DNA from 4 places in the Erwinia sp. BNK-24-b genome. Region 1 is predicted to be linked to each of the others. Evidence: predicted binding sites of a transcription regulator. Region 1 holds the regulator's gene; each other region holds the start of a gene.
What was found. Region 1 encodes PurR, which represses purine synthesis genes. Its sites were predicted from a motif close to CANGCAAACGTTTGCNTG; they were not measured.

Region 1 (4,174 bases):
GCGATGAACAAGCTAATGGATCAGCTGGGCAAGCCTTATTTATGGGGCGGCACCTCGCCAAAAACCGGTTTCGACTGTAGCGGTCTGGTCTGGTATGCCTATAAAGATCTGGTGAAATTTAAAATCCCCCGCACCGCTAATGAGATGTACCACTTAAGGGATGCGGCTTCGATAAAGCGTAACGAGCTGGAAAAAGGCGATCTGGTCTTCTTCCGCATCAACGGGCGCGGCGCGGCCGATCACGTTGGCGTTTATCTGGGCAACGGCAAATTTATCCAGTCGCCCCGCACCGGCAAAGATATTCAGGTTAGCGCGCTTGCCGATGATTACTGGGAACAGCATTACGTGGGGGCAAAACGGGTCATGACGCCTCGCACCATTCGTTAAAAGCTGACGGCTTCGCCAGTGAAAAATCCCCTCTCCGGCTGAACCTGCGTTAAGCAAGGCAGCCGGAGTTGTTTGCCGCAACGGGCGAATTTTGTCGTTTCACCGCCGTAAAAACCTCGTTTTATCCCTTCGCTCTTGTTAGAATCCACGGTTTGTTGCGCAACAGGCCCGCACGCCGGTTTTTTTAGCAGGCAACAGGCCGGTTTCGCCGCCCTTAACTCCCTCCTGATGTAACCATACCGCAACAAATCATGCGTATTTACGTCAGGTTTTTTATCATTCCAGGCAAACGTTTAACAAACCGCTTTTCAGTGACTTACTGAACAGCGCAGGAGTCTTGTTCCATGGCAACCATAAAAGATGTGGCCAAACGCGCCGGTGTCTCTACCACCACGGTGTCCCACGTCATTAATAAAACCCGTTTCGTCGCCGAAGAGACGCGGGAAGCCGTCTGGGCAGCGATCAAAGAGCTGCACTATTCACCCAGCGCCGTGGCCCGCAGCCTGAAGGTCAATAACACCAAAACCATTGGCCTGCTGGCCACCTCCAGCGAAGCGCCCTATTTTGCCGAAATTATTGAGGCCGTTGAACACAGCTGTTTCGCTAAGGGCTATACGCTGATCCTTGGCAACGCGCATAACGACCTGCAAAAGCAGCAGGCTTATCTGTCGATGATGGCGCAAAAGCGCGTCGATGGCCTGCTGGTCATGTGTGCCGAATACCCTGATGAGCTGATAAAAATGCTGGAAGATCATCGCAATATTCCTATGGTGGTGATGGACTGGGGCGAGTCGCGAGGCGATTTTACCGATACGGTTCTGGATAACGCCTTTGAAGGCGGCTATCTGGCAGGACGTTATCTGATCGATCGCGGCCACCGTGATATCGGCGTGATCCCCGGCCACATGGAGCGCAACACTGGCGGTGGCCGCCATGCAGGTTTCCTGAAGGCGCTGGCGGAAGCGGGCATTACTTTACGGGAAGAGTGGCTGGTTCAGGGAGATTTCGAACCGGAGTCAGGCTATCACGCGATGCAGCAGCTGCTGGCACAGAAGCAGCGCCCTACGGCAGTCTTTTGCGGCGGTGACGTGATGGCAATGGGCGCTATTTGTGCCGCTGACGAGATGGGCCTGCGCGTTCCGCAGGATATTTCGGTGATCGGTTATGACAACGTGCGCAACTCGCGTTACTTTACGCCAGCGCTGACCACCGTTCATCAGCCGAAAGAGCGTCTTGGCGCAACGGCCTTTAATATGCTGCTCGACCGTATTACCAGCAAGCGCGAAGAGCCGCAGACTATTGAAGTCCACCCTACGCTGATCGAGCGTCGCTCCGTAGCGGATGGTCCCTTCCTCGACTATCGCCGCTAACCTGTCGGGCGGTATGTTACCGCCCCGTTTTCAGGCTTCCCGCAGCCATTCGCAGTTCAGCGTTTCCGTTTCGCCCAGATAGTCCAGCAGCCAGTGCATGGCGGGCGAAGCCTGCTGTTCTGACCAGCTGACGCAGCAGGGGCTGTCCGGAAAAAGCGGGTCAAGCGTCAGCTCGTGTAGCAAGCCATTTTGTAGCAGAGGCTGCGCCAGATGGCCCGGCACCATCCCGACGCACAGACCGGCCAGCAGGCAGTCAATCGCGCTCTCCCAGTCCGGCACTATCAGCCGCCGCTGATTATCCAGCGTCCACGTAGTTCTTTTTGGCAGCGCGCGCGAGGTATCTTCCAGCACCAGCGAAGGCCATTCGCGTATGTTCTCTTCCGTAACTTTTCCGCTTTGTTGCGCAAGCGGATGGCTCGCCTGCACTACGCAGCGCCAGTTCAATACGCCCATATCGCGAAAGGCAAACCGTCCGCCAACCGGAATTGCCTGAGTAGCACCAATCGCCACATCAACCCGCCCGTCCGCCAGCGCATCCCAGACGCCGTTAAAAACTTCTGATGAAAGATGTAGCTCTATATCGGGAAAGTGACGGTAAAAATCGACCACCAGCTGACGGGTTCGTTCTGCTTTTACAATCCTGTCGACAGCAATATTCAACTGGCCGCGCCAGCCGTTAGCGACCTGCTGGCAGTGGCGGCGTGTGGAAAGCATTTTTTTGATAACAGCACGGCCTTCCTGAATGAAAAGTTCGCCCGCTGCCGTCAGCACGACGTCGCGATGACGTCGTTCAAATAAAGGCACGGCGAGCCACTCTTCCAGCTGCCGTACGGTATAGCTGATAGCAGAAGGCACGCGATGTAGCTCGTTAGCCGCTGCGCTAAAGCTACCCGTTCTGGCTACCGCATCAATCACTTCAAGCGAATGTTCTGACCACATAATCTGCCTGCAAAATTTTTGAACGCAACAGACAAATATTACCGTTTCACAAGCGCTATGGCACTCCTTTACACTCTCGGCCGCCTATTAATTCGGTAAAAAGAGCGAAAGAAGTCATGCCATCGAAAGGATTTTTAATTTATCTCGCGCTGCTGAGCGTGGCAGGTTTTCTTGCCACCGATATGTATCTGCCTGCTTTTGGCGCCATGCAGCAGGATCTGCACACCGAAGCTGGCGCAATTAGCGCCAGCCTGAGCCTCTTTCTGGCAGGTTTTGCCAGCGCGCAGCTGTTCTGGGGGCCGCTTTCCGATCGCATCGGCCGTAAGCCGGTACTGCTGATGGGCCTGAGCCTGTTTGCCGTGAGCTGCGGCGCTATGTGGTGGGTTAATACCACGGTTGTACTGCTGATCCTGCGCTTTTTACAGGCCGTGGGTATCTGTGCCGCCGCCGTGAGCTGGCAGGCACTGGTGATCGACCGTTATCCGGCCGCCAGGGCCAACCGCGTTTTCGCTACTATCATGCCGCTGGTTGCGCTTTCTCCGGCGCTGGCCCCGCTGCTCGGTGCCTGGCTGCTCAATCACTTTTCCTGGCGCGCGATTTTTTTAGCGCTGCTGCTGCTGGCGCTGGCGCTGCTGATCGCCACGCTCTTTATCTCTGCGCCAAAGGCTAAAGCGCATAAAGAAGAAGACAAGATCGGCTTTTTTACCCTGCTGAAATCGCCGGTATGGAGTGGCAACGTGCTGATTTACGGTGCCTGTTCCGCCAGCTTTTTTGCGTGGCTGACCGGTTCCCCGTTTATTCTGGCCGAGTTGGGCATGTCGCCTGGCGATATCGGTCTGAGCTATGTGCCGCAGACGCTGGCCTTTCTGGCCGGTGGCTACGGCTGCCGCGCGCTGCTGAAACATACGGAAGGAGCTTCCCTGCTGCCGTGGCTGCTGGCTATTTATGCCTTGAGCGTGGTCGCCTTTTTTATTGCCGCGCAGATTGATTCGCCGACAACCTGGGCCTTGCTGCTGCCGTTTTGCGGCATGGCGCTGGCTAACGGCGCGATTTATCCTGTCGTCGTAGCAAATGCGCTGCTGCCTTTCCCGCAGGCGAGCGGCAAAGCGGCCGCGCTGCAAAACACCCTCCAGCTTGGCCTGTGCTTTGTAGCCAGCATGCTGGTATCCGGCTTTATCGCTACGCCGCTGGCTACCACTTCGCTGATTATGCTCAGTACTGTCTTTATGACAATTGTTGGCTATATTTTACAGCGGGGACAGGCAGCAAGCGCCTCGCTGGAACAGCTTGAAAGCCATCACTAACTCCCTGAATCCATTTAGTTAGCGTCCTAACAATAAGCCGTTGAATATTGCCTGAGGTGAGCATATACTCATTTTCAGGCAATAAAAAAATAACAAATCTGTATCATTATTTGAGTCCTGACAGGGTTGTCCGGGTGTTCTTTTTCTGTCTTGCATCACCCACTCTGTAGGCTT
Region 2 (4,174 bases), 1.4 Mb from region 1:
GCTGCCGTGTTCCTGCCGTAACGCGCCCTGTAGCGCGGCGACCAGCGACGGGTTCTCTCCCGACCAGAAGCTGGCGAAAGTTTCATCGTCTGGCAAATAGAGTGGCAATGACAGCTGTGCCGGAGTGTTCAGAAGCACCTCAGTAATGGGTCGAAATCCGGCGGCAGTTTATCACAACTCTGACGGGATTATGAAACGGGCAGCAAGGCTGCCCGAAACTCACTGCGGATCGCGATCTTCCGGATCCAGCACAACCTCTTCGGGGCGGATCACCGAGATCAGCTTAAAGATCAGGCTGAGGCCAACGCCGACGATGGTAGCCAGCGCCATGCCTTTAAGTTCTGCCGCACCGATATGCACCGTCGCGCCGCTCACGCCAATAATCAGGATCACCGAGGTCAGGATCAGGTTTTGCGCCTTGTTATAATCCACTTTGGATTCAATCAGCACGCGTATCCCCGATGCGCCAATCACGCCATACAGCAGCAGCGAAACGCCGCCCATCACCGGCACGGGAACGGCCTGGATAGCGGCAGCCAGCTTGCCAACGCAGGAGAGTAAAATCGCCAGAATCGCCGCGCCGCCAATTACCCACGTGCTGTAAACACGGGTAATCGCCATTACGCCGATATTTTCACCATAGGTAGTATTTGGCGTTGAGCCAAACAGCCCCGAAAAGACGGTGGAGATACCGTTGGCAAACATAGAACGATGCAGGCCCGGATCTTTCAGCAGATCTTTTTTTACGATATTCGCCGTCACCACCAGATGACCAACGTGTTCGGCAATCACCACCAGCGCGGCGGGTAGAATGGTCAGCATGGCTGCCCATTCAAAGCGCGGCGTATAAAAAGTTGGCAGGGCAAACCACGGCGCGGCTTCCACCGTCGACCAGTTAACGATGCCCATAAAATAAGAGAGCGCGTAGCCGACCAGCACGCCGACCAGAATGGGGATAATCGCCAGAAAACCGCGAAACAGCACGGAGCCAAATACCGTTACCGCCAGCGTCACCATCGAAATCAGGATGGTTTTGCTATCGGCCGCCGCGCCGTTGGCGGGCAGAAGTCCGGCCATGTTTGCCGCCACCCCAGCCAGTTCCAGCCCGATGACCGCCACGATCGCGCCCATCGCCGCTGGTGGAAACATTACGTCGAGCCAGCCCGTTCCGGCTTTCTTAACGATCAGCGCCACCACGCAAAACAGCACGCCACACAGGATAAAACCGCCCAGCGCCACTTCATAACCCAGCGGCAGCAGCAGCAGGACCGGCGAAATAAAAGCGAAGCTTGAACCCAGATAGGCCGGTATTTTTCCTTTGCAGATAAAAAGGTACAGCAGCGTGCCGATGCCGTTAAACAGCAGCACGGTCGCCGGATTTATATGAAACAAAATGGGCACCAGCACCGTCGCGCCAAACATGGCGAACAGATGCTGGAAGCTGAGTGGAATGGTTTGCAGCAGCGGTGGCCGCTCGCTTACGCCAATAGCGCGACGCGTCATGGTGAATTGCCCTCTGGTTTACACAATAAAAAACCGACTCTCTGGTCGGCTTATTTGCTCTCTATTTGGTTCCGAAAATCTTGTCGCCCGCGTCGCCGAGGCCAGGAATGATATAGCCTTTATCATTCAGTCCCTGATCGACAGATGCGGTGTACAGCTCCACGTCCGGATGCGCTTTTTCCAGCGCGGCAATGCCTTCCGGCGCGGCCACCAGCACCAGCACTTTAATGCTGGTACAGCCCGCTTTTTTCAGCAGGTCGATAGTGGCGATCATGGAGCCGCCGGTAGCCAGCATCGGGTCAACGACCAGCGCCATGCGCTCTTCAATATTGGAAACCAGCTTCTGGAAATAAGGCACCGGCTCCAGCGTTTCTTCGTCGCGGTATACGCCAACCACGCTGATGCGCGCGCTGGGGACGTGTTCCAGCACGCCTTCCATCATGCCAAGACCGGCGCGCAGGATAGGCACCACGGTAATTTTTTTGCCTTTGATCTGATCGATTTCCACCGGGCCATTCCAGCCTTCGATGGTGACTTTTTCCGTTTCTAAATCCGATGTGGCTTCATAAGTCAGCAGACTTCCCACTTCTGAAGCGAGCTCGCGAAAACGTTTGGTGCTCACGTCCTGCTCACGCATCAGGCCCAGTTTGTGTTTGACCAGCGGGTGTTTGACTTCCACGATCTTCATTGTTGTTCTCCCGGAATCTGTAGCAAAAAAAAATCGCGGGATTATAGCGCCATTTGGCAGCCAGTACCTATCACTTAATCCCACTTCTGGAAGATATTACGCAATGATAAGAATTGGCTAAAATTCATCTATCCGCAATGCACCGCTAAGATGGTGCTCGCAAACGTTTGCCTGCGCTGGTAGAATTGCCGCGCTTTATACTAACCACCAACCGCAAACCGCGTGGGGATTCGCAGTGACCGACAAAACCTCTCTCAGCTATAAAGACGCCGGCGTAGATATCGATGCTGGCAATGCTTTAGTCGACCGCATTAAAGGCGTAGTGAAAAAGACCCGCCGCCCGGAAGTTATGGGTGGACTGGGCGGTTTCGGTGCCCTTTGTGCACTGCCGCAAAAATACCGCGAACCGATTCTGGTTTCCGGCACTGACGGCGTCGGCACCAAGCTGCGTCTGGCGATGGATCTGAAGCGCCATGATGCCATCGGCATCGATCTGGTTGCCATGTGTGTGAACGATCTGGTGGTACAGGGCGCCGAGCCGCTGTTCTTCCTGGACTACTATGCGACCGGCAAGCTGGACGTGGATACGGCCGCCAGCGTAATTACCGGTATCGCAGAAGGCTGTTCACAGTCTGGCTGTGCGCTGGTTGGCGGTGAAACCGCCGAAATGCCGGGCATGTATCACGGCGAAGATTACGACGTGGCGGGTTTCTGCGTCGGCGTGGTGGAAAAATCAGAAATCATTGACGGCAGCAAAGTCAAAGATGGCGACGTGCTGATTGCGCTGGGTTCAAGCGGCCCGCACTCTAACGGCTACTCGCTGGTGCGTAAGATTCTGGAATTCAGCAACACGAATCCTGAAACCACTATGCTTGCGGGCAAATCTCTGGCCGATCATCTGCTGGCGCCAACCCGCATCTATGTGAAAAATATCCTGAGCCTGATTGAGCAGGTTGACGTACACGCTATCGCTCACCTGACCGGCGGCGGCTTCTGGGAAAACATTCCGCGCGTGCTGCCGGACAATACCCAGGCCGTTCTGTCCGAATCAAGCTGGCAGTGGCCGGAAGTATTTGGCTGGATGCAGGAAGCGGGCAACGTCAGCCGCTTTGAAATGTACCGTACCTTTAACTGCGGCGTCGGTATGGTGATTGCGCTGGACGCCAGCGAAGCGGATAAAGCCGTAGAGCTGATGACCGCCGCGGGCGAAAAAGCCTGGAAGATTGGCGTAATCAAGGCTTCCGATTCCGACGAGCGCGTGGTGATTAACGCATGAAGCGGCTCGTCGTGCTGGTATCCGGACAGGGAAGCAACCTCCAGGCTATTCTGGACGCCTGCCAGCAAGGACGAATCCACGGCAGCGTCGCTGCCGTATTCAGCAATAAAGCCGAAGCTTATGGACTGACGCGCGCGCGTGATGCAGGCGTGCCTGCCCATGTGCTGACCGCCGACCAGTTTGCCGACAGGGAAGCTTTCGATCGCCAGCTGATGCTGGAAATTGACGCCTATGCGCCTGACCTGGTGATTCTGGCTGGCTATATGCGCATTCTCAGCGCCGCTTTTGTGGCCCGCTATGCGGGCCGTATGCTGAATATTCACCCTTCCCTGTTGCCCAAATATCCGGGACTGCATACGCATCGCCAGGCGATTGAAAACGGCGACGAAGAACACGGTACGTCGGTGCATTTCGTTACCGAAGAGCTGGACGGCGGCCCGGTGATTTTGCAGGCCAAAGTTCCGGTTTTTGCGGGTGATACGGAAGAGGACGTAACGGCACGCGTGCAGCATCAGGAGCACGCTATCTATCCGCTGGTCGTCAGCTGGTTTGTGGATGGCCGTGTGAAAATGCAGGATGGCGCGGCCTGGCTGGATAATCAGCCGCTACCACCGGAAGGCTACGCCGGGAACTAAACCCGGATTCTCTTAATAAAACCGCTTTGATTAGCGGTTTTATTTTTTATAAGCGCCCTGCTTTCTTCTCTC
Region 3 (4,174 bases), 1.8 Mb from region 1:
ATTGCTGCGTTGAACATCTGCCACGAGTTGGCGCAGGAAAAAATGAAGACTCGGGATTATGCCAGTAATATGGAACAGCGTATCCGAATGTTACAGCAGACCATTGAGCAGGCGTTGCTTGAACAAGGTCGCATTACGGAAAGAACCGGAACGCAATTCGAATAACACGTCAGCGTTATCTGTGGTAGAGTAACGGTGAAGTAAAAAATTCTCTGAGATGTTTGCAAGCGGGCCAGTCCCCTGAGCCGATATTTCATACCAAACAGAGTGTGGCGCTCTGTAACCTGTGTGCATGCTCGGTCCGTCCGAGAAGCCTGACGGTTATGACGGTACACTCACCTTGAACCAAGGGTTCAAGGGTTACAGCCTGCGGCGGCATCTCGGAGATTCCCTTCTTTTTACCGGTAAGCTTTACCCGTGCTTTCTGGTTATATTACCCCTCTTCCGTCTGTTTTTGACACGGTGAAACCGATGAGCCTTAGCCTTCTCGATCGCCAGGATATTCGTACCCACGTTCGTCACTTACGGCGCGGTTTAACGCCCGAACAGCAGCAGCTGGCCGCCACTCAGGTTGCCGAGCACGCGCTCAATTTCCAGCCCATCCAGCAAGCCCGCAAAATTGCGCTATTCCTGTCTTTTGACGGCGAACTGAATACCCGGCCGCTTATTGCCAAACTCTGGCAGCACAAGCAGGCAGTTTATCTGCCGGTACTGCATCCCTTTTCTCGCGGCCAGCTCCTGTTTTTGCGCTATGACGTCGACACGCCGCTAAAACCCAACCGGCTACGCATTCCTGAACCGCCGCTGGATATTCGCAATCTCGCCACGCTGGACGAGCTGGATGTGATGATGGTGCCGCTGGTGGCCTTTGACAAGCATGGGCAGCGTCTGGGGATGGGCGGCGGTTTTTACGATCGTACGCTACAGAACTGGCAGCAGCATGGCGTATTGCCGGTTGGCCTGGCGCACGACTGCCAGCAGGTTGAAAAGCTGCCGGTGGCGGAATGGGATGTGCCGCTGCCTGCGATTGTGACGCCGTCAAAACTCTGGCAGTGGTGAGAAAGCCGTAACGCGCTTATGACATTAAGCGGCAGAAAAAGAAAAGCGCCCCGCCATGCGGGACGCTTTTTTCAATCAGTAAAGCAGACGAGCGCGGATGGTGCCGGGGATAGCCTTCATCAGCTGTAGCGCGGTATTGGCGACGTCCTGCGGCGCGTCGATATCAATGACCACATAGCCCATTTGCGGCGTAGTTTGCAGATACTGAGCGGCAATGTTAATGCCCTGCTCGGCAAAAATTTTGTTGATAGCGGTCAGTACGCCAGGACGGTTTTCGTGGGTGTGCAGCAGACGGCTCTGATCGCCATGCATCGGCAGCGACACTTCCGGGAAGTTAACGGCGGACAGCGTAGAACCGTTATCGGAATATTTCGCCAGCTTGCCTGCTACTTCAATACCGATGTTTTCCTGCGCTTCCTGCGTCGAGCCGCCGATATGCGGTGTCAGGATGACGTTATCGAACTCGCACAGCGGTGAGTTAAACGGATCGGCATTGGTGGCCGGTTCCTCAGGGAAAACGTCAATCGCCGCACCGGCCAGGTGTTTATCCGCCAGCACTTTGCACAGCGCCGGGATATCAACCACGGTGCCGCGAGAAGCGTTAATCAGCAGCGAGCCAGGCTTCATCATCGCCAGCTCTTCTGCACCCATCATATTCTGGGTAGAAGCGGTTTCCGGCACGTGCAGGCTGACCACGTCGCTCATATTCAGCAGTTCTGACAGATAGCGAACCTGCGTGGCGTTGCCCAGCGGCAGCTTGCTTTCAATATCGTAAAAGAAAACGTGCATGCCCAGGCTTTCCGCCAGCACGCCAAGCTGCATACCGATATGGCCATAGCCAATGATACCCAGCTTTTTACCGCGTGCTTCGTAAGAACCTACCGCCAGCTTGTTCCAGATGCCACGGTGCGCTTTAGCGTTGGCTGCCGGTACGCCGCGCAGCATCAGCAGCAGCTCGCCGATAACCAGTTCTGCCACGGATCGGGTATTGGAGAAAGGCGCGTTAAATACCGGAATCCCGCGTTTTTCTGCCGCTTTCAGATCGACCTGGTTGGTGCCGATACAGAAGCAGCCCACCGCGACCAGTTTTTCCGCCGCAGCGAAAATTTCTTCGGTCAGGTTGGTACGCGAACGGATCCCGATAAAGTGCGCATCGCGAATCGCCTCTTTCAGCGTCTCGCTGTCCAGCGCGCCCTTGTGAAATTCGATATTGGTATAGCCCGATGCCCGAAGATTATCAATCGCGCTCTGGTGCACGCCTTCGACCAGCAGGAACTTAATCTTGTCTTTCTCCAGTGATACTTTTGCCATTTCCCGACCCTATTCAGCAGACTTCAGAAGTGGCTGGTTTATTACGGTAATAAGCCAGCCTTCTGTCAAAATATCAAAATTTCGGCGCGCGGCAATACAAACGATTGCCTGCACCCCAGCATGCTACGGGAAAGCCTCGATACAAATCGACAGATAATCACGATGCGTAGACCTTCATTAGCAGGATCGCACTGTTGCGATCGATTCCGTGATATATGTCACTAAATTCAGCCTGCGAAAGAAAAGTTGTTTTTTATCAAAAAATAATCACCGCGGCCTGCACGACCATAAGATCGTTTTTCTATGGCTGCATTGCGCCGCCAGCGGCTTCTGTCAGCCTGACGAGTTTTGTAACCCACCTGTAATGCCTGTCCGGCAGAATTTTGGGCCGCCAGCAATGCCTGTCCGGCAGAGCTTTTACGCCACCAGCAACGCCTGTCCGGCAGAGCTTTTACGCCACCAGCAACGCCTGTCGGGCTAGCTTTCATGCAACCAGCAACGCCTGTCCGGCAGAGTTTTGGGCCGCCAGCAATGCCTGTCAGCCCGAGCGCGTTTTTACGCTGTCGACCTTAATCAACCTTGCAGGGTTTTCACACCGTCGGCGGTGCCAATTAGCGCAATATCCGCCGCACGCGTGGCAAACAGACCTACCGTTACGACGCCAGGCAGCGCGTTGATGGCCTTTTCCAGCGCAACCGCATCCAGAATTTTCAGGTTATGCACATCAAGGATGACGTTACCGTTATCGGTGACCACGTGCTGACGATACTCCGGCAGGCCGCCCAGCTTAACCAGTTCACGCGCGACAAAGCTGCGCGCCATCGGGATAACCTCAACCGGCAGCGGGAACTTACCCAGCACGTCGACCTGTTTGGACTCATCCGCAATGCAGACAAACGTGTCGGCCACGGCAGCAATAATCTTCTCGCGAGTCAGCGCTGCTCCACCGCCCTTGATCATCTGCATTGCGCCGTTGATCTCGTCGGCGCCGTCGACATAGACCGACAGTGAATCGACTTCGTTCAGGTCGAAAACCGGGATACCCAGGCTTTTCAACCTGAGCGTAGAGGCTTCCGAGCTGGAAACCGCGCCTTCGATGTCGTGCTTAATGGTGCCCAGCGCGTCAATAAAATGGGCGGCGGTCGAACCGGTGCCCACGCCAACAATCGTCCCGCGCTTGACGTATTTTAACGCGGCCCAGCCAACGGCTTTTTTCAGTTCATCCTGCGTCATGGTAAGTTTAGAATCCGTGCAGCTACTGTGTGGCGATAGTATAAAACAACCCTCGCCGAAAAAACCGCTCCCTAGCGGCATTTGTTGCGAGTATGGAAGAGATGCCGCAAAACCAGCACGCTTAAGCACAGGGCAAAATGACAAAAATATGGCATAGTGCAGATTCCACACCTGAAAGAGAGCTAAAACAACAATGAAACGCCCGGACTATCGAACGCTTCAGGCGCTGGATGCAGTGATTCGCGAGCGCGGCTTTGAACGCGCGGCACAGAAACTTTGTATTACGCAATCTGCGGTTTCGCAGCGTATTAAGCAGCTGGAAAACATGTTCGGCCAGCCGTTGCTGGTGCGCACGGTGCCGCCGCGCCCGACGGAACAGGGGCAAAAACTGCTGGCACTCCTGCATCAGGTCGAACTACTGGAAGAGGAGTGGCTGGGTGATGAACACAGCGGCACCACGCCATTGCTGCTGTCGCTGGCGGTCAACGCCGACAGCCTGGCAACCTGGCTTCTGCCCGCGTTGAAAACCGTTTTGAGCGACTCACCGGTACGTCTGAACCTACAGGTTGAA
Region 4 (4,174 bases), 1.4 Mb from region 1:
TAGCGTTATTTCCAGTAAGGTTGATTATTTTAAGAATTTATATTTTATTAATCTTGATAGTAAAGCGAGTTTTATTTTTTTTGTTTGTAATTTAATGTAAAGTGAATTGATGTGCTTCCTGCTTGCGTCAATTATATTTCGCCATCAAAATAGAACTATTTTTCAGGTGATGGCTGCCTCAGGGATTTTATTATTTAAAAGGAGTTAAAATGAAAGAATTAACCAATATCGAATGTGACGAAGTAAGTGGCGGGTTCTATGACATGGGCATAGGTCTGGGAATCGGCGCGGTGGCCATAGGCTGCCTGGCTGTCTGCGTGGTGGGTTTTAATGCTATTGCTGCCGGTGTAGTGGGGGTTGGGGCTGTCGGCGTTGTTGGCGCTGTCAGTGTTATCGGTGCGGCTGGCATTGCCGTTGCTGGTGCTATTGCTGCTGGTGCCGTTGTCGTCGGTGTGACTGCCGCAGCCCTGTATACGGGCGTCGTCGTAGGGCGTACTGGCCTGATGACTATTGCTGCTCTGACAGGTATAGCTTACTCTTCAGCAAAATCAGATACGGCAAACCCGGAAGTTGCATCTTAAGATATAGCAAACTCTGCGCTGCTTTAAGCTAGCCTGTTAAGGTTGTGCGCGCTGCTACCCGTTTGATAGCAGCGCATTTGCCTGAAATCTTCCCATCTTTTTCCCCTCACGGATTTTAATAATTTTCCGATCGGCCGCATAAATTCTAATCCCGTCATTTTTATAGTGGCGCTGGAGTTAACCCGTGGTTAACCTGTCTGCGTTTTGTATGCACAGACCTGAGGGACTTATTATGAATAATGCACCAATCCGCCTGGCTATCGTGGGCGCGCCGGGACGTATGGGGCGTCAGCTGATTCAGGCTGCCCACGAGGCGGAGGGCGTCTGCCTGGGCGCTGCGCTGGCGCGTGAGGGATCTTCACTGTTGGGTACGGATGCGGGTGAGCTGGCAGGCATCGGTCAGGTGGGGGTTAAAATCAGCGATAAGCTGGTTGCCGATGACTTTGACGTGCTGATCGATTTTACCCGGCCAGAAGGCACGCTGGACTATCTGGCTTTCTGCCGTCAGCATCAAAAAGCGATGATTATTGGTACCACGGGGTTTGACGAGGCCGGAAAAGCGGCAATCAAAGCGGCGGCAGAAGAAATTGCTATTGTGTTTGCCGCCAACTTTAGCGTCGGCGTTAATCTGGTGCTAAAACTACTGGAAAAAGCCGCTCAGGTAATGGGCGACTATGCGGATATCGAAATAACCGAAGCGCACCACCGCCATAAAGTTGATGCGCCTTCCGGCACCGCGCTGGCAATGGGTGAGGCCATTGCGGACGCCATGGACTGGGATCTTAATGAGCATGCCGTCTATAGCCGTGAAGGCCACACCGGCGAACGCAAGCCGCAGACAATTGGTTTTGCCACCGTTCGTGCTGGCGATATCGTTGGCGAGCACACGGCAATGTTTGCAGATATTGGGGAACGTGTAGAGATAACGCACAAGGCCTCAAGCCGCATGACCTTTGCAAAAGGCGCAGTTAAAGCGTCTGAATGGGTTTTCGATCGTAAAAAAGGTCTCTTCGATATGCGTGACGTGCTTAATCTGGATGAGATTTAGTAAAAAATAATTACTCATCTCTTTGATTTTAAGGGTGTTTATTGTCACCCTTTTCATAAATATGTGCTATTTGTATCTTATGATTCTAATTCCATTTTTTAACATGAATTGCCTCTGTTAGCGTCCTGGGAAACGCTGTTTTTGACCATTTGGTCCGGTTTTTACCGCCTTCTTTCAGATTTATCGCTTAGTTTCGCCAGGCAACCGTTTTTATCAGCCGGATAGCTGTTGTTTTTGGTCGCTATCTTCCTGTTTCTCTATCAGTGACGCAAAAAAGCATGAAAAATAGCGCCTCAGGGTAGACAAGCCAGGGAGCGATCATTAGAATGCGCGCAATTTGCCAAAAATCGAGCAGTCAGGCGGTTTTTGCATTGATTTGGAGCCTCATTCTGAATTAATATGCAAATAATGTGACTGTTTATTCTCTGGAGGATGTTTTGATTAAGTCAGCACTATTGGTTCTGGAAGACGGAACCCAATTCCACGGTCGGGCCATCGGGGCAACGGGTTCGGCTGTAGGAGAAGTTGTTTTCAACACTTCAATGACCGGTTATCAAGAAATCCTCACTGATCCTTCCTATTCCCGCCAGATCGTTACTCTTACTTATCCCCATATCGGCAACGTCGGCACCAATACCGCTGACGAAGAGTCTGCTCAGGTACATGCGCAGGGGCTGGTTATTCGCGACCTGCCGCTGATTGCCAGCAACTTCCGTAATGAGGAAGGGTTGTCGGCTTACCTCAAGCGTCTGAATATTGTCGCTATTGCCGATATCGATACGCGCAAGCTGACCCGCCTGCTACGTGAAAAAGGCGCGCAGAACGGCTGCATTATCGCGGGCGACGCGCCGGATGCCGGGCTGGCGCTGCAAAAAGCAAAAGCTTTCCCTGGCCTGAAAGGGATGGATTTGGCAAAAGAAGTTACCACGCAGGAAACCTATAGCTGGACGCAGGGAAGCTGGACGCTCGACGGCCTGCCCGCCGCGAAAAAAGAAGAAGAGCTGCCTTTCCACGTGGTCGCTTATGACTATGGCGTAAAGCGCAATATCCTGCGCATGCTGGTCGACCGTGGCTGCCGCCTGACCGTGGTTCCGGCGCAAACGCCAGCGGAAGAAGTGCTGAAGATGAATCCGGACGGTATCTTCCTTTCCAACGGCCCTGGCGACCCGGAGCCTTGTGACTACGCGATTGCTGCTATCAAAACTTTCCTGGAAACCGAAGTACCGGTGTTCGGCATCTGCCTGGGGCATCAGCTGCTGGCGCTGGCGAGCGGCGTTAAAACGGTGAAAATGAAGCTGGGCCACCACGGCGGCAACCATCCGGTCAAAGATCATGATAACGATACCGTGATGATCACCGCTCAGAACCACGGATTCGCCGTAGATAATAACAATCTGCCAGCGAACCTGCGTATTACTCACACCTCGCTGTTTGACCATACGGTGCAGGGGATTCACCGCACGGATAAACCGGCGTTCAGCTTCCAGGGCCACCCTGAAGCCAGCCCCGGCCCGCACGATGCCGCACCGCTGTTCGATCACTTTATCGAACTGATTGAAGCTTACCGTTCAACCAAATAATCAGGAGCGAGAGAATGCCAAAACGTACCGACATAAAAAGTATCCTGATCCTTGGCGCTGGCCCGATCGTTATCGGCCAGGCCTGTGAATTCGATTACTCAGGCGCGCAGGCCTGTAAAGCGCTGCGCGAAGAGGGTTACCGCGTTATCCTGGTTAACTCCAACCCGGCAACCATTATGACCGACCCGGAAATGGCCGATGCGACCTATATCGAGCCTATTCACTGGGAAGTTGTACGCAAAATTATTGAGAAAGAGCGTCCGGATGCGGTACTGCCGACGATGGGCGGCCAGACCGCGCTGAACTGTGCGCTGGAGCTGGAACGTCAGGGCGTGCTGGAAGAGTTCAACGTCACCATGATTGGCGCAACGGCTGACGCGATTGATAAAGCGGAAGATCGCCGTCGCTTTGACGTGGCAATGAAAAAAATCGGTCTGGAAACCGCACGTTCCGGTATTGCCCACACGATGGAAGAAGCGCTGAAAGTTGCTGAAGACGTTGGCTTTCCGTGCATTATCCGTCCTTCCTTTACCATGGGCGGTAGCGGCGGCGGTATCGCTTATAACCGCGAAGAATTTGAAGAGATTTGCGAGCGCGGCCTGGATCTGTCGCCAACCAACGAGCTGCTGATTGATGAATCGCTGATCGGCTGGAAAGAGTATGAGATGGAAGTGGTGCGCGACAAAAATGATAACTGCATCATTGTCTGCTCCATCGAAAACTTTGACCCGATGGGTATCCACACCGGCGACTCTATCACTGTAGCACCAGCGCAGACGCTGACCGATAAAGAATATCAGGTTATGCGTAACGCCTCGATGGCGGTACTGCGTGAAATTGGCGTGGAAACCGGCGGTTCTAACGTCCAGTTCTCGGTTAACCCGGAGAATGGTCGTTTAATCATCATCGAGATGAACCCGCGCGTCTCCCGTTCTTCCGCGCTGGCGTCCAAAGCAACCGGCTTC

Region 2: purM (phosphoribosylformylglycinamidine cyclo-ligase) is a predicted target of PurR. The motif match lies at 2,348-2,365, and genes of this name have one in related genera.
Region 3: serA (phosphoglycerate dehydrogenase) is a predicted target of PurR. The motif match lies at 2,464-2,481, and genes of this name have one in related genera.
Region 4: carA (glutamine-hydrolyzing carbamoyl-phosphate synthase small subunit) is a predicted target of PurR. The motif match lies at 1,827-1,844, and genes of this name have one in related genera.

The regions. Positions count from the first base shown of each region.
Region 1 is NZ_CP179901.1:2,471,238-2,475,411, forward strand. It holds gene ACMGGR_RS11030 (C40 family peptidase) at 1-387, shown strand, start outside; gene purR (HTH-type transcriptional repressor PurR) at 732-1,757, shown strand; gene punR (DNA-binding transcriptional activator PunR) at 1,788-2,696, opposite strand; gene punC (purine nucleoside transporter PunC) at 2,813-4,000, shown strand.
Region 2 is NZ_CP179901.1:1,047,900-1,052,073, reverse strand. It holds gene hda (DnaA inactivator Hda) at 1-132, opposite strand, end outside; gene uraA (uracil permease) at 220-1,503, opposite strand; gene upp (uracil phosphoribosyltransferase) at 1,565-2,191, opposite strand; gene purM (phosphoribosylformylglycinamidine cyclo-ligase) at 2,427-3,467, shown strand; gene purN (phosphoribosylglycinamide formyltransferase) at 3,464-4,102, shown strand.
Region 3 is NZ_CP179901.1:662,415-666,588, reverse strand. It holds gene zapA (cell division protein ZapA) at 1-165, shown strand, start outside; RNA gene ssrS (6S RNA) at 207-391, shown strand; gene ACMGGR_RS03100 (5-formyltetrahydrofolate cyclo-ligase) at 472-1,059, shown strand; gene serA (phosphoglycerate dehydrogenase) at 1,135-2,370, opposite strand; gene rpiA (ribose-5-phosphate isomerase RpiA) at 2,944-3,603, opposite strand; gene ACMGGR_RS03085 (LysR family transcriptional regulator ArgP) at 3,797-4,174, shown strand, end outside.
Region 4 is NZ_CP179901.1:3,825,964-3,830,137, reverse strand. It holds gene ACMGGR_RS17540 (hypothetical protein) at 210-581, shown strand; gene dapB (4-hydroxy-tetrahydrodipicolinate reductase) at 814-1,629, shown strand; gene carA (glutamine-hydrolyzing carbamoyl-phosphate synthase small subunit) at 2,067-3,209, shown strand; gene carB (carbamoyl-phosphate synthase large subunit) at 3,224-4,174, shown strand, end outside.